2 regions of the Mesorhizobium sp. WSM4810 genome follow, and region 1 is predicted to be linked to the other one. Evidence: predicted binding sites of a transcription regulator. Region 1 holds the regulator's gene; the other holds the start of a gene.
The links. The regulator LexA, encoded in region 1, represses DNA repair genes until DNA is damaged. The targets are predictions, from matches to a motif close to TGTTCNNNNTGTGTTCNG.

Region 1 (11,338 bases):
CTGTCCGACCGGCTCGCTGCGCAATTCGCCGTTGTTGCCGGTCAGCGCGACGTTCATGGCCTCGGCGGGAATGGCCTCGGCCGACTGGATTGCTGCGATGGGTTGAATCGGGTCGATGATCTTGACCGGCCTGGCATCGGCCAGCCTGGCCTTGCCAGCGGACTTATCCTTCTTGGCGAGGCCCTTCCTGGCAAGATACGCCTGCCGTTCCGCGTCCGACTTGGCTTTGGCCGCCTCGCGCATCGCCAGCTTCCTTGCCTCGATCGCCTTTACTCGAGCAGCCTGCTTGTCAGCCGCGATCTTGGCTTCGATCTTCCTGATCTGGGCAAGATCTGCCGCGCTTGGGTCTTTTTTCTTCTTGAGGAGCTTGAGTTGCGCCGTGTCGCTTTTGGCGGCGACGTTGACGACGTCAGTTGTGATTGCAGGGGCCGAATTGCCCGCCGGCATGGCCGCGTAAGCGGGCGCACCAAGGCTGAGCACGGCCCAAAGGCCGGCTAAAATGAAGCTGCGAAGCTGCATGGCGAAGATCCGATCGTTCAATGCTTGTTGCCACGGCGTTGCCCGGCGTCCCCCAAGGACCCCGAATGTGCCGCGCGCAATCTATAATCGATTAATCGGAGACGCCTCAAGCGCCCTGGCGTGCCGCGCCCGGTCGAATCCTCGCGATCGTGCGGCATTTGCCGCGACTGTGTTCAAACAACAACAGATCGCGGCGCCAGACGTCTGCTGATTACTGGTTTGGAACCTGCGGCGTTACTGGCTGGGTGGCGCCGTTTGTGGCCGGCGGCGTGGTCGCTCCCGCCGCTGGCGGTGCAGCGGGGGCCGGGGCTGCGGCATCATTGCCGGAAGGCGGCGTTGGCGCCGTATTGCCGGACGGCGGTGTCGGCGTCGTGGTGCCAGGCAACTGGTTGAGCACGCCGCCCCCGCCGTTCGTCACAGGCACGCGATCGAGAATGTCGATCGGCTTCTCGCCGTAACGGGCGACGATCGACAAGGTCAGCGAGGTGGCGAAGAACGCCGCCGCCAGGATCGCCGTCGCCCGCGTCAGCGCGTTGGCGGCACCGCGCGCGGTCATGAAGCCCGATCCGCCGCCGATGCCGAGGCCCCCGCCTTCGGAGCGCTGCAGCAGCACCACGCCGACAAGAGCGAGCACGACCATTAGGTGGACGACGATCAGTACGGTTTCCATAATTTATCCTGGCAAAGCCTTGCGCGGCCGCAGATACGACCGGTGATTTGGAGGCGGCTCAATACAATGCTTTGACGGCAATTCCAAGCCCGTGGCCGGAATATGGGAAGCAATGCGGCCGTTGCAACATTTTCCGCTGCGGCACAGTATCCGAAGTGCCCGACAGCCTTTCGATGCTAAAGCATGTCGCGCAAAAGCATGCCCTTGGGCCTGACCCGAGGGTGTGCAGCGGTTTTGCGATAACGACATGCGTAAAAACAACAACCTAAAGCGCGTCGCATTAGGCCGGCCAAACGCGACGCGCTTTAGGAGATGTTTCGATAGGCTTCGGCAATGCCGAGAAAGTCCGCCGCCTTCAGGCTGGCGCCGCCGACCAGCGCGCCGTCGACATTTTTTACGCCCAGCAGTTCGACCGCGTTCGACGGCTTGACCGAGCCGCCATAGAGGATACGCATCTTTGCCGCTGCGCTGCCAAGCTTTTCCGACAGTTTTTCGCGAATATGCGCATGCGCCTCAGCAACGTCGGCGGCAGTCGGCGTCAGCCCCGTGCCGATCGCCCATACCGGCTCGTAGGCGATGACGGTATTCGATGCCGTTGCATTCGGCGGCACCGAGCCGGCGACCTGGCGCGACAGCACGTCGAGCGTGGCGCCCGCCTCGCGCTCGGCTCTCGTCTCGCCGATGCAGATGATGGCAACCAGCCCGGCGCGCCACGCGGCGGACGCCTTTGCCTGGACAATGGCGTCGTCCTCGTTTTGATCGGCGCGGCGTTCGGAATGGCCGACGATGACGTGACTGGCGCCCGCATCTTTCAGCATCTCGGCCGAAATACAGCCGGTATGGGCGCCGCTCTCCTTGCTGTGGCAATCCTCGCCCCCGGCCCGGACCGGCGTGCGCGACAAGATCTCCGCGGCATGCGCAAGCAGCGTCGCCGGAACGCAGACCAGCGCTTCGGTCTCGGCATCGAGCCCGCTCATGAAGCCGTTGCCGATCATCCTGAGTTCGTTGAGTGAGGCGCTGGTGCCGTTCATTTTCCAGTTGCCGGCGACCAGCGGGCGGATTCCAGGCGTCATGGGATTTGCTTCTCCGGGCAATATTCGGCTGCGTCCTCACTACCAAACTCAGCCCACAAAGCAATCGACAGTGGGCCGGAAGGACGCTATTGCGCTTGTTTCAGACTCGGCGCATGCGAAAATGCGCGAAAAAATCGGAAGTGACCATGCTTGGTATCTTGAGAAGCGCGGCTGGGACCTGGATCGCGAAAGCGCTGCTGATATTGTTGGTGTTGAGCTTCGCCGTCTGGGGCATTTCCGGACAGATGGTCGGTGGTTTTGCAGGCCACGACGCCGTTGTCACGGCCGGCGGCACCAAAGTGTCGATCAACGAGTATCGGCTGGCCTATGACCGGCAGATCAGCGTGATGTCGCAGCAATTCGGCCAGCGCATCAGCCGCGAGCAGGCGACGGCGCTCGGCCTCGACAACCAGGTGCTGGCGCAACTCGTGTCGGGCGCGGTCCTCGATGAGCAGGCCCGCAAGCTCGGGCTTGGGCTGTCCAAGGACCGGCTGGCCCAACTCACGCATGAAGACCCGGCCTTCAAGGGTCCCGGCGGCAACTTCGACAGAAGGACTTTCGAATACATACTGCAACAGGTCGGCATGCGGCCGGAAGACTATCTCAGGAATCGCGCCCAGGTGGCTGTGCGCCAGCAGATCGTCGAGGCGGTTTCGGACGGCGTCAAGGCCCCGAATACGTTCTTGAAGGCGGTCGCGCTTTATCGTGGCGAAGACCGCACCATCGACTATTTGACCTTGCCGAAATCGCTGGTCGAGCCGATCGAAGCGCCATCCGACACTACGCTTTCGGCGTATTTCGAGGAAAACAAGAAGACCTATGCGGCGCCCGAATACCGCAAATTCTCCTATGTCAGGCTCGAGCCGGAAGACATCATGGATGTGAGTGCCGTGACCGACCAGCAGGTCAGCGACGACTACAACAAGAACAAGGGGCGCTACACCACGGCGGAAACGCGCACCATCGAACAACTCGTGTTCAAAACGCCCGATGCCGCGAAGGCCGCGCTCGATTCACTCAAGACCGGCGCGACATTCGACAAACTCGTCGCCGCCGAGGGCAAGACGCAGGCCGACACGCTGCTCGGCACGCTGTCCAAGGACAAGATCGCCGATAAGGCGGTGGCGGATGCGGCGTTTGCGCTCAACGTCAACGAAGTCAGCCCGGTCGTTCAGGGCGCCTTCGGTCCGGTGCTGCTGCGCGTCACCGAGATCAAGCCCGAAGTGGTGAAGCCGCTGGCCGAAGTGGCCGCCGACATCCGCAAGGACCTGGCGCTGGGCGAGGCAAGCCGCATTCTGCTCGACGTGCATGACAGTTACGAAGACAGCCGCGCTTCGGGCAGCACGCTCGAGCAAGCGGCCGAAAAACTGAAGCTGAAGGTCGTCACCGTCGACGCGATCGATCGCACCGGCCTGAGGCCGGACGGCGCCATCGTCAAGGATCTGCCGGAATCGCCGGAGCTGATCAAGGCGGTGTTCGATGCCGAACCCGGCACCGAGAATCCCGACCTCACCACTGCCAACAACGGCTTCGTGTTCTACGAGGTGGATTCGGTCACGCCGGCCCGCGACCGCACGCTGGATGAAGTCCGCCAGAAGGTGGTGGCCGACTGGACGGCGGCGGAAACGACCAAGCGGCTCACCGCAAAAGCGCAGGAGCTCGAAAAGCGTCTCGAGGCCGGCACTACGCTCGACGTGATCGCGAGCGAGCTCAAGCTTGAGAAGCAGACCAAGCGCGGCGTCAAGCGCGGGGCGGACGACGCCGATTTCGGCAAGGAAGGGGCGGCTGCGATGTTCGGCGAAGGCGAAGGCGGGACCGGATTGATCCCCTCGCCCACCGGCGACGGACAGATCCTGTTCAGGATTGCCGAAGTGTTCGAGCCTGCCGGAGCCGACGCCAGCTCGGTGCCGGACGACGAGCAGAAATCGTTCACCGCCGGCATGTCCGACGACCTTCTCGACCAGTTGGTGGCGCAGCTGCAGACGCAATATGACGTTCGCATCGACCAAACCGCCGTTGCCCAAGCCCTGACAAGATGAGCGCGCTCAAGACCCATATCGCCAAGGTCGCCGCTGGCAGCTCCCTTTCCTTCGAGGAAGCGCGCGATGCCTTCGACATCATCATGTCGGGCGACGCTACGCCCGGCCAGATCGGCGGCTTCCTGATGGCGCTGCGCGTGCGCGGCGAGACTGTGAGCGAGATTTCCGGCGCCGTCGCCACCATGCGCGCCAAGATGCTGCGCGTCGACGCGCCGGCTGGCGCCATCGACATCGTCGGCACCGGCGGCGACAATTCGCACAGCGTCAACATCTCGACCGCATCCGCGTTCGTCATCGCCGCCTGCGGCGTGCCGGTGGCCAAGCACGGCAATCGCGGACTGTCCTCGCAGACCGGCGCCGCCGACGTGCTGACCGCGCTTGGCGTCAAGCTCGACATCCCGCCGGAAACGATCGGCCGCTGCATCCACGACGCAGGCGTCGGCTTCATGTTCGCACCGGCGCATCATCCGGCGATGAAGCATGTCGGCCCGATCCGCGCCGAGCTCGGCACCCGCACAATCTTCAACCTGCTTGGCCCGCTCTCCAATCCGGCTGGTGTCGTCAGGCAGATGGTTGGCGTCTTCTTGCCGGAATGGATCATGCCGGTGGCCGAGACGTTGAAGGCACTGGGCGCCGACCACGCCTGGGTCGCCCATGGCGACGGCTATGACGAGATCACCACCACCGGCGAAACCCAGGTCGCCGAACTGGTCGGCGGCGAGATCCGCAGCTTTACGCTGACCCCGGAAGCGGTCGGGCTGAAGCGGCATACCAAGGACGAGTTGCGCGGCGGCGATGCCGCCTACAACGCCCAGGCGCTGCGCGACATGCTGGGCGGCGCTGCCGGCGCCTTTCGCGATACGGTGCTGATGAACGCCGGCGCCGGACTGGTGGTGGCGGGAAAGGCGACGACGCTTGCCGATGGCATGGCGACGGCGGCGCAAGCCATCGACAGCGGCCGGGCGCTAAAGGTGCTTGACCGGCTGGTCGAGATTTCAAACGGATAGCGCCGTGTCTGATATCCTGCGCAAGATCGAAGCCTACAAGCGCGACGAGATCGCGGCGGCGAAGGCACGGGTGCCGTTTGCCGAAATCAAGGCACGGGCGAGGGCTACCGATGCACCGCGCGGCTTTCTCTCGGCCCTTGAAGCCAAACGCAAATCCGGCAGTTTCGCGCTGATCGCCGAGATCAAGAAGGCGAGCCCGTCCAAGGGCCTGATCCGCGCCGATTTCGATCCGCCGGCGCTGGCCCAGGCATATGCCAAAGGTGGGGCTGCCTGCCTGTCGGTGCTGACCGATGCGCCGTCTTTCCAAGGGGCGCCTGAATTCCTCACCGATGCGCGCAGCGCCGTGACATTGCCGGCTTTGCGCAAGGATTTTCTGTTCGAGCCCTATCAGGTGTTCGAGGCCCGTGCGTGGGGCGCGGACGCCATCCTGATCATCATGGCGAGCGTCGATGACGCCGTAGCCAGGGAACTCGAAACGACGGCTTTCGAGCTCGGCATGGACGCGCTGGTCGAGGTGCATGACGAGGCCGAGACGGAACGCGCGCTGAAACTGTCGTCGCGGCTGATCGGCATCAACAACCGCAATCTCCGGACATTCGAAACCAGCATCGAGACATCGGAGCGGCTCGCGGCGATGGTGCCGGCCGACCGGCTGCTGGTCAGCGAGAGCGGTATTTTCTCGCACCAGGACTGCCGCAGGCTGGAACGGAGCGACATTGGCACTTTCCTCGTCGGCGAGAGCCTGATGCGGCAACTGGACGTGGCCACTGCGACGCACCTGCTTTTGACGGGCAAGGCGCCCGCCAATGCATCTGCCCGAAAGTCGGAATCGCTTTTCGGAGAGCATGATGCATAGATACAAAGCGTTAGAGCGTGCTTTGTGCGTCCAAACGGACGGACGTCGCTCCAGGGTGACCTGACGATGTCGGCCGCCCTCACCCATCTTGGCGCGGAAGGCGAAGCCAATATGGTCGATGTCGGCGACAAGGCGGAGACGACGCGCACGGCGATCGCCGAAGGTCTTGTCTCGATGCGGCCCGAAACGCTGAAAATGATTCTGGACGGCGATGCCAGGAAAGGCGACGTGCTGGGCACGGCGCGCATCGCCGGCATCATGGCGGCCAAGAGGACGCATGAGCTGATCCCGCTCTGCCACCCGCTGCTGTTGACCAAGATATCGGTAGATATCGAACCGGACGCGAAGCTGCCCGGTCTGAAGGTCACGGCGCTGGCCCGCGTCACCGGCAAGACCGGCGTCGAGATGGAAGCGCTGACTGCCGTCTCGGTCGCCTGCCTGACCATCTATGATATGGCCAAGGCGGTCGACCGCGGCATGGCGATCTCCAACATCAGGCTGATGGAAAAGACCGGCGGCAAATCCGGCGACTACAAGGCGGACGCCCAGGGGGCAGGCCGATAATGGCGCTGCTTGCGGTCGCCCAGGCGCTCGAGCACCTGCTTGAGGACGCTGCGCCCTTGCAGGCTGAAAGCGTCGCCCTGATGGACGCCGCCGACCGCGTGCTGGCGGAGCCGCTCATCGCGCTCCGCACCCAGCCGCCATTCAACGCGTCGGCCATGGACGGCTATGCCGTGCGGGCCGACGATGTCGCCTCCGTGCCCGCGAGACTTTCGGTGATCGGCATGGCGCCGGCCGGACGCGGCTTTGCCGGGACAGTCGGCCCGGCGCAGGCCGTGCGCATCTTCACCGGCGCGCCGCTTCCCGCTGGCGCCGACACCATCGTCATCCAGGAGAATGTCCGCGACCTCGGCGGCGGCATCGTCGAAGTGACCGCGCCGACGGTTGAAGGCCGCAACATCCGCCGCCTCGGGCTCGATTTCTCGCAGGGCGACGCGCTGCTGGAGAAAGGCCGCCTGCTTGATCCGGCGGCATTGTCGCTGGCGGCATCGGCCAACCACCAACAGGTCAGCGTGGTGAAACGGCCGCTGGTCGCCATCATCGCCACCGGCGACGAATTGCTGCCGCCGGGCAGCGACCTTGGCCCCGACCAGATCATCTCCTCCAATGCCTATGGCGTCGCCGCCGCGGCCCGCTCGGTCGGCGCCTGCGCACTCGATCTCGGCATCGCCCCCGACCGCAAGGAGGCGATCGCCGCGCTGGTGAAAAAAGCCGTCGCCGCAGGCGCGGACGTCATCGTTACGCTGGGCGGCGCCTCGGTCGGCGACCACGACCTCGTCCATGACGTGCTGACCGGTGAAGGCATGGCGCTCGATTTCTGGAAAATCGCCATGCGGCCCGGCAAGCCACTGATGTTCGGGCGGCTGGGCGACATCCGCTGCATCGGCCTGCCCGGCAATCCGGTGGCCAGCCTGGTCTGCACGCAGCTCTTTCTGAAGCCGCTGCTGGCGCGGCTCGGCGGCCGCGCTTTCCGCCAGGACATGCGTCAGGCGCGGCTTGGCGCCGCCATGCCGGCCAACGATCTCAGACAGGACTATGTACGCGCGGTGGTGAAGGAAGAAGCCGGCACGCTTGAGGCAACGCCGTTCAGTATCCAGGATTCCTCGATGCTCAGAATGCTGGCCGACGCCAACGGACTGGTCGTGCGCGAGCCATTCGCTCCCGCGGCCGCAGCGGGCGCCGCCTGCAGCGTGCTGATGCTACGCTGAACAAAGCGTCAACACATTCATTAAACTTTAAATGGTTGCGGAACACAAATGGAACAGATAGTGTTTGTTCTGGGTTTGTTTTTCTGATTCTGTTGGGGGTCGCGATGCTGACACGCAAACAACATGAACTGCTGATGTTCATCCACGAGCGGCTGAAGGAAAGCGGCATTCCGCCCTCGTTCGATGAGATGAAGGAAGCGCTCGACCTCGCCTCCAAATCGGGGATCCACCGGCTGATCACGGCGCTGGAGGAACGCGGTTTCATTCGCCGCCTGCCCAACCGCGCCCGCGCGCTGGAGGTGCTGCGCCTGCCCGATTCGATCGCGCCGGGCCTCAATGCGGCGCGCAAATTCTCGCCGAGCGTCATTCAAGGCAGCCTTGGGCAAGGCGGCCTTGGACAGGGCGGCCTCGGACGGCAGATCAAGCCGGCGCCTTCGCGCATGCGTGCGGCCGGCAATGACGACGACGTCGTTGCCACCGTCTCCATACCGGTGATGGGCCGCATCGCTGCCGGTGTGCCGATCGACGCCATCCAGCACCAGACGCATTCGATCTCGGTGCCACCGGACATGATCACCGGCGGCACGCACTACGCGCTGGAGGTCAAGGGTGATTCGATGATCGAGGCCGGCATCTTCGACGGCGACACGGTCATCATCCGCAACGCCGACACCGCCCAGCCTGGCGAGATCATTGTCGCTCTGGTCGACGAGGAGGAAGCGACGCTGAAGCGATTCCGCCGCAAAGGTGCCTCGATCGCACTGGAAGCCGCCAATCCGGCCTACGAGACGCGCATCTTCGGGCCGGACCGGGTCAAGGTGCAGGGCAAGCTCGTCGGACTGATCCGGCGTTACTGAACGGCAGGCTTCTTGGGTTTCTCGGCCCTGAGGTATGGCGGCAGGCCCCTCGCCTCGCGCGAAAACCGCCGCTGCTCATGCCAGGGCCTGTATGGCTGTCTGACGGCAAAACGGATTTCTGCGCGCGTCGTCGCCGATAGCGGATCGAAGAAGACGGCGGCACTGCCCATGCGAGCGAGCTGCCGTTTGGTGACGACGAGAACCAGCGGGTTGCGGCAGGGTTTGTAATAGGCTGTGGCATCGTCGATGACGATCAAATCCGCAAAGGCACAGGCCGGCCGCGCGGTTTTGCGGTTGTCGGCGAGCGCAATGAGCGCGCCGGACGGATGCCGGGCCAAGCACAGGCCGGCAGTGCAGGTGAAAGGCGCTCCCGGTGGCAGGTCGGCCGGGTCGGCGATGTCGAACCGCACATCTCCTTTTTCGAATGTCTCCGGCTCGACGATCGTTGTTGAAACCAGCGCATGTTTCCAGTTGTCGGTGGTGAATTCGTTCGAACGCATCCGGTTGACGGCAAGTTCGCCGCCGCCGATCGGCAGCGCCACCAGATGCGCATCCTCCGAGATCAGCACGTCGGGGGTGCGCGTCTCGGAAATCGTCAGCAGGCCGGCGAGCGCAAAGGGAAGTGCCGCAAGTCGCAGCCATGTCGTCGCCATCGTGGCGATGACCAGGGCGACCGTCACCAGCAGAACCGATTGCAACGAAATCAGGCCGACTGCATCGACCGGCGAACGCTCCGAGATCCATCCCGAAATTGCAATCATCGCCGTCAGGCCCTTGCCCATCATGTAGAGGAAAGGGCCGTCGAGGCCGAAAGGCATTGCCAAGGCGCTGAGGACGGCCAGGAACATGACGATCGTGACGATCGGCATGACGGCCAGATTGGCGAACAGGCTGAGCGGCGAGACGCGCTGGAAGTGCCAGATGGCGAAGAGCGCGGTGGCGCTGCCGGCAATGATGGACGTCATTGCGATGGTGCCTGCCCCGGCGACGAGCTTGCGCGTGACGAAAGCGACCGGTGACCGTCGCTGTCGCGGCGCCTTGGCCTTGTCGGCACGATAGTCGGACCAACCGGCATAGGCGCCCACGAGAGCCGCAGTCGCGGCGAACGACATCTGGAAGCTTGCGCCGACCACCTCGTGCGGCGACACGACGATAACGGCGATGGCCGAAATCGCCAGGTTGCGCATGGTGAGTGCCGCCCGGTCGAACAGCACGGCGACAAGCATTACCGCCAGCATGATGAAGCTGCGTTCAGCCGCGACCACGATACCGGAAAAGATCAGATAGGCAGCGATGGAGACGAGTGCGGCAGCAGCCGCATATTTCTTGACCGGCCGGCGCGACGAAAAGTCGGGAAACAGCGCAAAGGCGCCGCGCAGCAATCCCATGACGGTGCCGGCGACAAGCGCCATGTGCAGGCCGGAAATGGAGATGATGTGGTAGATGCCGGTGCGCCGCATCGATTCGTTTATCTCTTCGGGGATGCCGGCACGCACGCCGACGATCAGCGCAGCGGCAATCTCCCCCTCGGCACCACCGATGCTGTCCCTGATATGGTCGGCGATGGTTTCGCGCGCCTTCTCGATCGACGAAGAAAGGCGTGCGGTTAACGGTGCATCTTCGGAGACGACGATCTTTGGACTGCCGAGGAAAAAGCCACTGGCACCGATACCGGCGAAATAGCTGTCAAAGGAAAAGTCAAAGCTGTCCGGTCTGACCGGGCCAGTCGGAGGCAGAAGCCTCACATAGCCGGTTGCCACCGAGCCTGCGGTCATCTCAGCGGGAATCTTGCGTGCCGACACCCTGACACGTTCGGGTGCATAACGCAGTGTCGGCCGGGCGGTCGACATCACATCGATGGTCAGCCTGATCCGGCCGTTCGCCATTTGGTCGAGCCTGACGACACGGCCGGTCAGCCGGGTCTGGATTTCCGAACCGAGCATCTTCGTTCCGGCGCGCCAGGTTTCAACCTTGGCGGCGAGCACACCAAGCGCGCACAGCAACGCTGCCATGAAGCACAGGTGCGTTTTGCGGCGTGAGCGCGTGACGGCCGCACACAATGCCGTAAGGACCACGACGGCGATGGGCTGGGCAAAGTCCGGTTCGACGGCAAGCGAAAAATAGACGATCACCCCGCATGCCAGGAAAACCGGCACCAGCAGGAAGGCGACGCCCCGGTCGAGTTCCAGGCCGGCTGCCGCGGCCACGCTGTTGCGGACACCGGATGGTGAAAGATGGCTGAGCTGTCGGCGAAAACGAATGACAGGGCCGGGTGCTGAAGCCGGTATCGGCGCCGGGCGATCCGGCGAAAGAGGTTGGATGCTCAGCGGCGACGCAGGCAGCGAAACGGGTAGCGACTCAGTGTGAGGAACGTCGGCAAACAGCGATCGTTCGCTGACGCTTGCGGTCGCGCCCTCGCTGTCGTCCACGCCGCGGCCTGGTCCAGCCATAGGGTTCGCCCCTTGCGCCCTCGACCTCCTATGCTACATGAACGCGCGACGCGCGAAAGTCCGCGCACCACATCCGTTTTCTGCGCTTGCCCAGGAGT
Region 2 (11,338 bases), on a different contig from region 1:
CGTCTAATATTTCGAGATCAGGGAGGACAGCATGACGTCTTGGGAAATCAAGGGGCGCGACACTCGTCAATTGCACCTGCGAATATGGCTGCAACTGTCAATTCAATGCGCTGCCCGACAAGGGCCATTGCCATGCCGTGGCCGGCATCCAGATCGATGAAGGTCATCATGGCGAGACCGTTCTCGACGGCCTGCGCATCGCCGCGATCTTCAAATGGCCCGGCGCAATCTACGAGGGCAACGGCGAAGCCATCGCTTTCGTCGACGAGAAGGCAACCGACCAGCAGCGTAACGCGCTGCTGCGCATCATGACCGGCCAGGACACCGACCCGTTCGCGACGATGTTCGCCGTCTACGCCTCGACCGTGACAAAAATGAACGAGCCGGTTTTCACCAAGATCGATCTCGACCTCAATATCGACGGCCGCAGGGGCCGCATCTTCGTCAAGGACTACATCGAAACCGTCGGCGAGCCGATCCGCAACAAGGTGACGGGCGCGGACTCGCGGGCTCAAATCGTGTTGCCGAACGGCTTCGAATATGCCGTCGCCGAGATCGGCAGCGCTTCGAGCGCACCAGCGGGCCGGTTCAGGTGACCACTAAAGACAGTTACGGCCAGTTCGCGCGGCTGCATCTCAACAATCGCGGGGTGGTGCGGGCCTGACGCGGCGCATGAACGGCGGGTCGCCACTGGAACGGCTGCTCAAGCGCGACCGCGTCATCACGATTGCGGGCGTGGTGGCGCTGTGCCTGCTGGCCTGGCTTTACATCGCCGCCGGCGCAGGGCTCGGCATGAATGCGTGGGAGATGTCGAGGCTCGCGCTATTCCCCCACCTGCAAACTCCGAACATGACATCCGATATGCCCGGTATGGATATGTCTGGCATGGATATGTCTGGCATGTCCGGCATGGACATGAGCGCGATGGCGACGGAGCCGCGGGCCTGGGGGCCGCGAACTGGGCGCTGATGATCGCCATGTGGTGGGTCATGATGGTCGCCATGATGTCGCCGAGTGCGGCGCCAACCATCCTGCTCTATGCGCGCGTGCATCGCCATGCGCTGGCACAGGGTCAGATCCAGGACAAGCTCGCGCCGACCGGCGTGTTCATGGCAGGCTACCTCTGGTCTGGCTGGGGTTCTCCGTCGCGGCAACCGCATTGCATTGGCTGCTCGAACGCGAAGCCTTCGTTTCGGCGACGATGATGAGTTCGCAAAGCCGCTGGCTTTCAGCCATCGTCCTGATCGGCGCGGGCCTGTATCAGCTCTCGCCCTTCAAGAACGCCTGCCTGTCGCATTGCCGGGCACCGACGGCGTTCCTTGCCCGCCACTGGCGTCCGCACGCAACTGGCGCGCTGCGTCTCGGCGCACTGCACGGGGCGTTTTGTGTCGGATGCTGCTGGATGCTGATGGCGTTGTTGTTCGTGGGTGGCGTCATGAATCTGGTGTGGGTTGCCGCGCTCGCCATTCTGGTGCTGGCGGAAAAACTGTTTCCTGCCGGCCCGTGGGTTGGCCGGGCAGCCGGCATCGCCCTGATCGCCTGGGGCAGCGCAAAGCTTTTGGTCTGACGACCAGGGCCGCCTCTGTCGGCATTCAAAGCGTCGAGGAACTTTGAAGTCTCGCATCCGTTACCGAATATCGTGGATGGGAGGCTCCGCCGATGAATGTTAGCGATGAAAGGACTGTATCGCTCTGGGCGGCGACCGAAGTCGTGCCCGATGCGGTGCCGCTCGGGCAAAGCGAACAGGTCGATGTCGTGGTCGTCGGGTCTGGGATTGCCGGACTGTCGGTCGCCTACGAACTGGCCGTCGCCGGGCAAAAGGTGGCTGTCCTCGATCGCGGCCGGATCGGAAGCGGCATGACGGCTCGCACCACTGCGCACCTGTCATCTGTCTGCGACGACTATTTTTCGGAGCTGACCAAATTGCGCGGCGAGGACCTGGCGCGGATTTTTTACCACAGCCAATCGGCCGCTATCGACCGTATCCAATCCATCCGGGAGACCGAGCGTATCGCTTGCGATTTCCGGCGCCTTGATGGCTTTCTCTTTCCGGCTTCCGGCAGCCAGGAATCCGATATCACGCGCGAACTGGACGCCGCTCTGAAGATCGGTGTCGAGGTCGAGAAGACCAGGGGCGTGCCATTTGCAGGCTTTTCGGATGTGCAGGCCCTTCGATACGCCAATCAGGCGACCTTCCACCCGCTCAAATATCTCCGCGGGCTGGCCGCGGCCATCCGCGCGCGCGGCGGCGTGCTTTATGCTGATACTATCGTCGAAAAGGTCGAGGAGACTGATGGCGGCGTGCGTGTAACCACGGTTTCAGGCTCTACCGTGTCTGCCAGATCGGCCGTTGTCGCCACCAACTCGCCGATCAACGATCGGGTCGCGCTTCACACCAAGCAAGCGCCCTATCGAACCTACGCGATGTCGTTCGAGATCGCGCGCGATACCATACCGGATGCGCTGTATTGGGATACTGAAGACCCTTATCACTACGTTCGGCTTCAGCCTGGCGACGGTCGGACCGACTTCCTGATCGTCGGAGGTGAAGACCACAAGACAGGACAGGCCGATGATGCCGGTGACCGTTTCGCGGCCCTGACGGCCTGGACCAAAAGGCTGGTGCCCGATGTCGGCGTGGAAATCAACCGGTGGTCCGGGCAGGTGATGGAGACCGTCGATTATGCGGGGTTCATCGGCCGCAATCCTGGCGACAGCCGCGTCTTTGTGGCGACCGGGGATTCCGGCCAGGGCATTACCCATGGCGTTGTCGCCGGCCTGTTGATTTCAGACCTGATTCTGAAGGAGGAAAGTCCCTGGCGCGAACTCTACGAGCCATCGCGCAAGACGGCAGGCGCGATCGGCGATTACCTGTCGGAGAATGCGACGGCGATCAAGAGTTTTGCCGAATATATCGCGCCTGGCGAGATCGATTCCGTCGATAAGCTGCGACCGGGAGAAGGTGCCATCGTCCGCGAAGGGCTCAGCAAGATCGCCGCATTTCGCGATGACGACGGCACGCTCTACAAGCGCTCGGCCGCATGCACGCATGTCGGCTGCCACGTCCACTGGAACTCGCTCGAGCGCTGCTGGGACTGCCCCTGCCACGGTTCGCATTTTGCAATCGATGGCACGGCCTTGAACGGACCGGCCGTGGCGCCGCTGGGAAGCGAGTAGGGCAGTAGGCAGTAGGCAGTGGGCAGTGGGCAGTGGGCAGTGGTGAGGACGCCATTCCAGGGGCCATTCCCCTACCCCCCTACTGCCTACTGCCTTCCCTTACTTACAATTCCTTTTCGGCCAGCTCGCGAAACGCATCGGGGACCGATCGCGATTGGCCGAGCGCCGAGGCATAGCCGACCGCCTCCCAGCCGAAGCGGTCGCGGATCTTGTCGATGGCGCGGTCCGCGGTCCAGCGCGCCGCACCCTTCCTGGTGCCGGGGCGGAGGCGGTCGTCGTCGAGGCCGAGCGGCAGTTCCAGCTGCAGGGCCGGCTGCTTCTCCAGATGCGAGACGGCGATCGCCAGCAGCGAAATGGTCTTTTCGTGCGGATGATCGACAAGCACCTTGCGCACCAGCGCCTCGGCGATCTCGGCCAGCATCGCGGTTGCCGAAATCGGCTGGTCGAGCGTGATCGAACGCGTCACCGAGCGCAGATCGGCAAAGCGGACGCGGACCGTCACCGTGCGGCCGGGCCGGGATTTCGCCCGCAGCCTGGTGGCGACCCTGTCGGCCAGATGCAGCAGGGTGGGTACGAAGATTTTTGCCTCGGCCGGTTTCCTGCCGAGCGCCGATTGCGCGCCGGCCGATCGTGCCCGGCGCTGCGTCTCGAGTTTTCGCGGATCGCGGTTCCAGGCCAGCGCGTTGAGTTTTTCACCTGCCGCCGGGCCGAGCAGACGCTCCAGCGACCCACCATTGGTCTTCGCCAGTTCGCCGATGGTGCGCACACCAATGCCGGCCAGCCGCTCCCTGGTGACCGGACCGACGCCCCACATCAGCTCGACCGGCAGATCGTGAAGGAACTCCAGCTCGTGGCGCGGATCGACCACTACCAGCCCGTCGGGCTTGGCCACCTGCGAGGCGATCTTGGCCAGGTGCTTGGTGCGCGCCACGCCGACCGAGATCGGCAAGCCAAGCTCGGCCCGCACGCGGCGGCGGATGGTTGTCGCGATCTCGGCCGGCGGGCCGAACAGGTGGGTGCAGCCGGCGACGTCAGCAAAGGCCTCATCGATGGAAATCCGCTCGACCACCGGGGTAAAATCGCCGAGCACTTGAATAGCCGCATCGCCGAGCCGCTGATAATCCTTGAAATGGCCGCCGACGAAAATCAGCCCGGGGCAGAGTTCCCGCGCGCGCCGCCCCGGCATGCCGCCGCGCACGCCAAAAGCCCTGGCCTCGTAGGACGCGGCCAAGACGACGCCGCCGCCGACGGCGATCGGCTTGCCGCGCAGGGCGGGGTCGAGCAACTGTTCGACCGAGGCATAGAAAGCGTCCAGATCAGCGTGGAGGATGTTGGCTTCCATCCGGCCCGTTCGCCCGCGGCGGTTCGAACGCCGCATTGTCCTGAGGGTGGGTTTTGTGCGAACATAAAGAGAACAAATAGGGCGGATTGTCAAGGAGCGTGGAGGGCAGGTGGAGGGCATCGGCTCAGGTCTGCGCTGCCCCTCATCGCCCTGCCGGGCACTTCTCCCCGTATATGGACGGGGAGAAGGACGCCGTCGCAAAGGATTTCGCCAATCTCCGGCGTTGCAGAAGTGGAGCCGACGCTGCGGCCAGCCCTTCGCCCCGTCACTATACGGGGAGAAGGTGCCGGCAGCGGGGCAGCGCCGACGTTACTCACCTCTAGCCTACGCCGCCTGCCGTGCCCAGAGGCGGTGGCCGTAGCGGCGGAAGAAGCGCGCCAGCAGAAGCTGCTGCCTGGCGCGGGCGAGATCGGCGCCGCGCCTTTCCTGGCGCCAGCGCGGCATGTTGCGATAACAGGCGATGAAGCGGGCGGCGTCCTCGATCGCCTCTTCAGCCGACTGCGCCGGGCGGATCGCCGCCAGGAACAAGGCCTCGCCGAGCTTCAGCCGGTCGACCAGCGCCTTGCGCTGGCCATGGCCGAGGCGCGCCCGGCCTATGCCGTCGAGGCGGATAGCCGCGAGGGCGGCGAGCATGGCCGGGCTGTCGCTGGTATAGCCGCAATCGCGGGCGAACTGGGCGGAGAGGGCGTCCATCTTCGTCTCCTTGGCTGGCGGCGGCGCGACGGAGACCCGGTCCCGTCGCCCATTCATCTGGGATATCACATGGAAGCATAACTCGAAAAATGGCACAAGTTAAACTTTTGCATGGGTTGAGCGGAACCGACTCGACTCTTCGGGAAAAACCCCTAATGTTGTGAACAAAACAGGAACTGAGGCATCAGGGACGATGGCATTGCCGGGCAAGGAAGCAACGATCGCCGAGGTCGTCTCGATCGCGGTCGAGTGTATCGATTGCGGTCGAAACAGATGGTGGAAGCCGGCGGAGCTGAGGCGATTCGGGGTGACCGCGCAGACGCCGCTGGTGGCGCTGTCGGGGCGGCTTCGCTGCTCGGCCTGTCGCGCCGATGGCCTGCCGGGCGCGGCCGTCTCGATCCAGGCGGCGTTCATCGACGAGCGGCAGCAGCGCCGCGCCGAGGCGCGGATGCTTGGCGAGCGCGAGGTTCCGCTGGAGAGATCCAGGCGGGCTTGATGGGGAGTGGCGATTCCTTCTCCCCTTGTGAGAGAAGGTGGCCTCGCGAAGCGAGGTCGGATGAGGGGTGTTGGACGGATCGCCAACGCCTGCCTTTGCTCCAGGGAAGTGAAGCGAAGGCGACGGATTGCCGATGCCTCATTCCGTCCAGCACCCCTCATCCGGCTCGGCGCTACGCGCCGATCCACCTTCTCCCACAAGGGGAGAAGGGCGCGCTCCGCCGCCGCCCTAGTACCCCAGCAGTTCCTTGAGCGGGATGACGCGCCAGACGTGTTTTATCGCGTAGCGGTTGAAGGTCAGCGACTTCGGCGGATTGTACTGCTCGACGACCAACTCGGCGGCGGTCCGCTTGACCAGCTTTTTGATGAAGGCCTTGCCGTTGCGCTCGTTTTCCTCGGGAAACATCTCGATCACCACGTGGTCGCCGGGCACAGCGTCGCGGCCGCCGCAATAGAGCATCTCGCCGGGCTCGTAGCGCGGCACCATCGAGTCGGAGAGCACGTGCAGGGCGAACACCTTGCGCAGATGGGCGATGCCGGGCGGGCGCTGGACATAGCCGGCGACCTCGCCGTTGAAGGTGAAGTCACCGTCGTCGCCGCCGACCGCGGCACCCAGAAGCTCGATGTCCATCGGGCCGGCGGGCAGGGGGGCGGCGTCGGTGACGATCTCGGCGTCGGCAACATTGTCGGCGTCGTCGAGGAAGACGACCTCGCCCTTGCCGAGCGCCACCGGGTCGACGCGAAGGAAGGCGGCGGTCTTCAAAAGGTTCTCGGTTTTCGGCAGGTTGCGGCCGGTTTCCCAATTGCCGACAGCGGCGACGTCGGTGTCGTTGTGCTCGGCAATATGGCGCATCACCAGGCCGCGCTGCTTGCGCGCCTTGCGGATCGCCGCCCCGACCTTGATCGACAATGAGGTTTTCGCCATGGCGCCATCTGAAACATAAGAATCGGTTTCGTCCATGAAAGAATGGCTTGCATAATTTTTTGAGTTATGCTTATATATAGCCATGCACAAGCCACGCTCCATCTCGCTTTCCCATCCGTCCCGGCTGTCCTCCTCTCCGGCCGGGACGAAGCCCGAGGCTCGCGCCTCGGATCCGGTGGCCCTGCCGTCAGCGGCGGCGACCGGAACGGCCAGAGCCGTCCCCTCACGGCTCCGGCCCCGAATTTCGGCGCGTGCAATGCGGGCCTTTCGTGCAGCCGCACCGAGGACGGCACGGTCATCGTCTTCGACCGGCGCACGGGCAGGGCGGTTTCCCCTGGGAGAGGTAATCGGCGACGCCGCGCCGCCCCTCACCTGCCTGCCGGCATTCTCTCCCCGTGAACGGGGAGAGGGGGCAGCTTCGGCATCTACGCAACCCTTTCGATCTCGATGGAAGAACATCATGCCCGCCTATACCGACACAAAATTGCAAAGCATCGCCCGCACGCCGGCCAGGCTGGCGCCGCCGGTCTGGCTGCCGCAGCGCCCGTTGATGCGCGAGATCCAAGGGCCCGACGGCGAGGCCCTCAAGCTGCCGTCGCCGCGCCCCGCTGCCGCCGTCGGGCGCCAGCCGCATGTCGCGGCCATGCGCTTCATCGACTGCCTGTTCAACCGCTGCCGCGCACCGCTCGACCTGACGCTCGAGCAAAATCCCGAAAACGACGCGCCCGGCAGCCGGCCGGCACTGGCGATGCTGTGCTGCGGCTTGCGCACGCGGCCGCTGAAAAGCTACTGCGCCTATCACGCGGCGCGGTTCTGCGACCATCGCCGTACGGCTCTCGCGGACGCAGCGTGAGCGGCATCGGTCGAGAGTCTTCTCGCCAAGCACGGCGGCCCGGTTCCTCGCCCCCGCTGCGCGGAGCAGCCCAGGTTCTGCGAAGACAGCAATGAAACGAGGAGCCACAGATGAGCAAGAAGACCGCCCAAAAGGCCAAACCGCCCAAATTACCCACGGGCGAGGCCGAGCAGGTGCGCATCCGCAAGCAGGTCGGTCATGATTTCGCGCTGAAGGACGATGCCTTTGGCCGCAAGCGGCTGGCGACCGGCACGCTGGAGGCGAGGCGCGTCTATGAGGTGTCCAATAACGGCCACACCGCGACCGGCGGGATTGTGCGGGTGCGCAATGTCGACCCGCTGACCGGCATCACCTCGCTGTCGCGCCAGCAGCGCGAGGCGGGCATGCGCTACCGCGAGGATTTTCGCGTCTCGGCACAGGACGGCGTCAAGCCGATGGCGCTGATCGAGCGCGTCGACGGCGGACGCATCGGCGGCGGCGTTGCCGACCGCATCCTGTCCGCCGGCCGCGCCTATGCCGACGCCACCAGGGCGCTTGCGCATTGGGAGGTGTCGGTCGTGGTGCAAAAAGTCTGCTGCGCCGGCGAAACGGTGAAGAGCCTGGCCGAACAGACCGGCGAGCCGCGGGATGTGCTGTCGAAACTGCTCAAAATCGGGCTGGACTTGCTGGCGGTGCATTACGGCATGATGCTGATGCGGCGGCCGCGGTGAAGGGGCAAACGGGGCGTTTGGCAATGCGTTTTGGCCAGCGTCCTCCAATTGAAGGGCGCGGGTTTCCCGACGGCCTGTTACGCTGCGCCATTGCTGGTAAATCACAATGCCAAAGATGCCGCAAAACGCTCATTTCGCAGATACGGCGCCGACGTCTTCGGCGCTGACCGCGTATGACGAGCACTGCATGCTGACTTACATCCGGCTGCTCGATGCTTCGGCGGACAGCGCCGATTGGCGTGAGGTCGCCCACACCGTCCTGCACATTGACCCGGAGCAGGAGCCAGAACGGGCATTCCGCGCCTGGGCGACGCATCTGGCGCGTGCCCGCTGGATGACCGAGGTTCGTGTCGATCGGCATGATCGTGGCACGGAATGACGCGGGAGATTTTTCGTGGAACTGCCATCCCGGTCTGACCGTTTAGACAGGAAACCAACTGGGAAGCGCCCGATGAACTCTTGGCAAATCAACACCTTGGAGGCCTGCTGCCTGCTTGCCGTCCCGCTGTCGATGATCCTTACGGTTCTGGTGGCGGGTTTCATCCTTGGCTGAATCTGCACTGTTCAGTGAAGGAGACGGCACGCATGGCGGCACCGGCGTGAGTTGCGCCCTGGCATTCATCGCGCGCGACACCTTCAGCGACGACAAAAATGATCCTGCCTCTCAGTCCTTGGCGCGCTCCACATAAGCGGCATCAGCCGTCATCACCACCACGCGGGTGCCGGCGGTGATGTGCGGCGGAACCAGCGTGCGCACGCCGTTGGACAGCGTCGCCGGCTTGTAGGATGAGGACGCCGTCTGGCCCTTGGTCACCGGCTCGGTCTCGACCACCTCGAAGGTGGCGCGCTGCGGCAGCACCAGCGAGATGGCGATGCCGTTGTACTGTGAAATCTGCACCGCCATGCCTTCCTTGAGATAGGGCGCCATCTCGCCGACCACGCTTTCCGGCACCGCGACCTGGTCATAGCTTTCCGGGTTCATGAAATGATAGCCTTCGGCGTCGTGGTAGAGGAAGGTATGCTCGCGCTCCTCGACATAGGCGCGCTCGACCTGCTCGGTGGTGCGGTAGCGCTCCGAAACCTTCACCCCGTCGGAGATGCGGCGCATGTCGAGCTGGGTCACCGGCGTGCCCTTGCCCGGATGGATGTTTTCGGCAAAGAGGATCACATAGAGCTTGCCGTCCTTTTCGACGACATTGCCTTTGCGTAGGGAACTGGCGATGACCTTCACGGGCTTTATTCCTAACAGCGTTGACTGGCCTGGGAGCGCCGAATGGCGCAAATCGGCTGCGGGAGCCGTTCGGTGCGGCCTAGCGCATCTTGGCGGCAATCGCCAGTCCTCGATGCAAATCCTGTCGCCATGACCGCCGCCTCGCCCTGGTGGACGCCTGATGTTCACGCCGACCGGCGGCCGCGGTTGATCCTGCGCAACGCCATCACCGCGGCCGTGCGCGACTGGTTTGCCCGCCGCGACTTCGTCGAAGTCGAGACCGCGGCGCTGCAGGTCTCGCCCGGCAACGAGGCGCATCTGTCGGCCTTCGCCACCGAGGCGCTCGGCCCAGATGGGCGGCACCAGCCGCTCTATTTGCACACCTCGCCGGAATTCGCCTGCAAGAAGCTGCTCGCCGCCGGCGAGAAACGCATCTTCAGCCTGAGTGCCGTCTATCGCAACCGCGAGCGCGGCCCATTGCACCATCCGTCCTTCACCATGCTCGAATGGTACCGGGCCGATGAGACCTACGACAGCCTGATGCAGGATTGCGCCGGGCTTGTCGCGCTGGCCGCCGAGCGCGCCGGCACGAAACGCTTCGCCTTTCGCGGCCGCGAGGCCGATCCGTTCGCCGAGCCGGAACGGTTGAGCGTCGCCGAGGCTTTTATCCGCTATGCCGGTATCGATCTGTTGGTCACGGTCGCCGCCGACGGCAGCACCGATCGCGAGGCGCTGCATGCGGCTCTGGTCCAGGCGGGCTTGCGCACCGCGCCCGACGACAATTGGGCCGATCTGTTCAGTCGGGTGCTGGTGGAAAAGATCGAGCCGGCGCTGGGGCAGGGGCGCGCCACCATTCTTTACGGCTATCCGATCTCGGAGGCCGCCCTTGCCCGGCCGAGCGCCGATGACCCGAGGACCGCCGAGCGCTTCGAGCTCTATTGCTGCGGCGTCGAACTGGCCAATGCGTTCGGCGAGCTGACCGACGCCGACGAGCAGCGCCGGCGCTTCATCCTCGAAATGGACGAGAAGCAGCGCATCTACGGCGAACGCTATCCGATCGACGAGGATTTCCTCGCCGCACTGGCCATCATGCCGCAGGCAAGCGGCGCCGCACTCGGCTTCGACCGGCTGGTGATGCTGGCGACGGGGGCGATGCGGGTCGAGGATGTGATGTGGACGCCGGTGACGGGGTGAGGCGAGGCCTGCACTCTACGGCGCCCCCTCTGTCCTGCCGGGCATCTCCCCCTCAAGGGGGGAGATTGGCTGACCGCAACGCCGCACCTCGTCCTTCAACATCGGCGATTGAGGCGGGAGCGACGCGAAGGCGCAATCTCCCCCCTTGAGGGGGAGATGCCCGGCAGGGCAGAGGGGGGTGCCTCGCTCAGGCGTCACAATACTACCGCCCCATCAGCAAAGCGACGATCAGCCGCTGCAGATTGCCGCGCGGGGCGAATTCTACCCGGTCGAAATCGCGGCTTGCCTGCCGCTGCGCCTGGGAGAGTTCGGCAAGCCGCGTGGTCATTTCGGTCCTGATCTTTTTGCAGCCGGGATCGTCGGCGACGGACAGGCCGATGGTCGCCGTCTCGATCTTGCGGACCATGTCGACGATGATGTCGCCATGCACCTTTTCGTGGGCGGCGAGGCCAGCGGCGAAAACGTCCCAGCTCTTCTGCACGGCGGCCGGCACCGGCCCGGACGCTTTGGGCAAGGTATAGGTTATGATGAGTTTTGGGCGCGCCGACACCAGCACACAGGCATTGCCTTGCCGCTGATAGTCCCTGACCCAGGTCAGCTTGAAATTGGTATAGGCCATGGCGCGGACCCTGCTTTTGCCGATCGTCGGACCGCGCTCGCCCATCGAGGCATGGAGCTGGGGACCGGTCTGCCCTGAAACGGCGTAGGTCTCGACCTTCTCGACCGGCTTCCAGCCCGC

Region 2: a site for LexA is predicted at 4,577-4,594, ahead of dinB (DNA polymerase IV). Genes of this name have one in related genera too.

What each region holds. Positions count from the first base shown of each region.
Region 1 is NZ_JBVVQV010000017.1:131,699-143,036, forward strand. Features, by position in the region: gene AC0L3O_RS23190 (L,D-transpeptidase) at 1-519, opposite strand, end outside; gene secG (preprotein translocase subunit SecG) at 731-1,189, opposite strand; gene tpiA (triose-phosphate isomerase) at 1,495-2,262, opposite strand; gene AC0L3O_RS23205 (SurA N-terminal domain-containing protein) at 2,409-4,301, shown strand; gene trpD (anthranilate phosphoribosyltransferase) at 4,298-5,308, shown strand; gene trpC (indole-3-glycerol phosphate synthase TrpC) at 5,313-6,164, shown strand; gene moaC (cyclic pyranopterin monophosphate synthase MoaC) at 6,231-6,728, shown strand; gene AC0L3O_RS23225 (molybdopterin molybdotransferase MoeA) at 6,728-7,933, shown strand; gene lexA (transcriptional repressor LexA) at 8,038-8,790, shown strand; gene AC0L3O_RS23235 (ComEC/Rec2 family competence protein) at 8,784-11,240, opposite strand.
Region 2 is NZ_JBVVQV010000014.1:87,816-99,153, reverse strand. Features, by position in the region: partial or broken gene AC0L3O_RS20520 (DUF1326 domain-containing protein) at 32-664, shown strand; gene AC0L3O_RS20515 (hypothetical protein) at 673-969, shown strand; partial or broken gene AC0L3O_RS20510 (DUF2182 domain-containing protein) at 969-1,567, shown strand; gene AC0L3O_RS20505 (FAD-dependent oxidoreductase) at 1,660-3,177, shown strand; gene dinB (DNA polymerase IV) at 3,281-4,519, opposite strand; gene AC0L3O_RS20495 (hypothetical protein) at 4,844-5,212, opposite strand; gene AC0L3O_RS20490 (hypothetical protein) at 5,406-5,708, shown strand; gene AC0L3O_RS20485 (XRE family transcriptional regulator) at 5,937-6,632, opposite strand; gene AC0L3O_RS20480 (hypothetical protein) at 7,093-7,485, shown strand; gene AC0L3O_RS20475 (DUF6456 domain-containing protein) at 7,596-8,195, shown strand; gene AC0L3O_RS20470 (hypothetical protein) at 8,302-8,574, shown strand; gene efp (elongation factor P) at 8,860-9,426, opposite strand; gene epmA (EF-P lysine aminoacylase EpmA) at 9,556-10,599, shown strand; gene AC0L3O_RS20455 (DUF922 domain-containing Zn-dependent protease) at 10,802-11,338, opposite strand, start outside.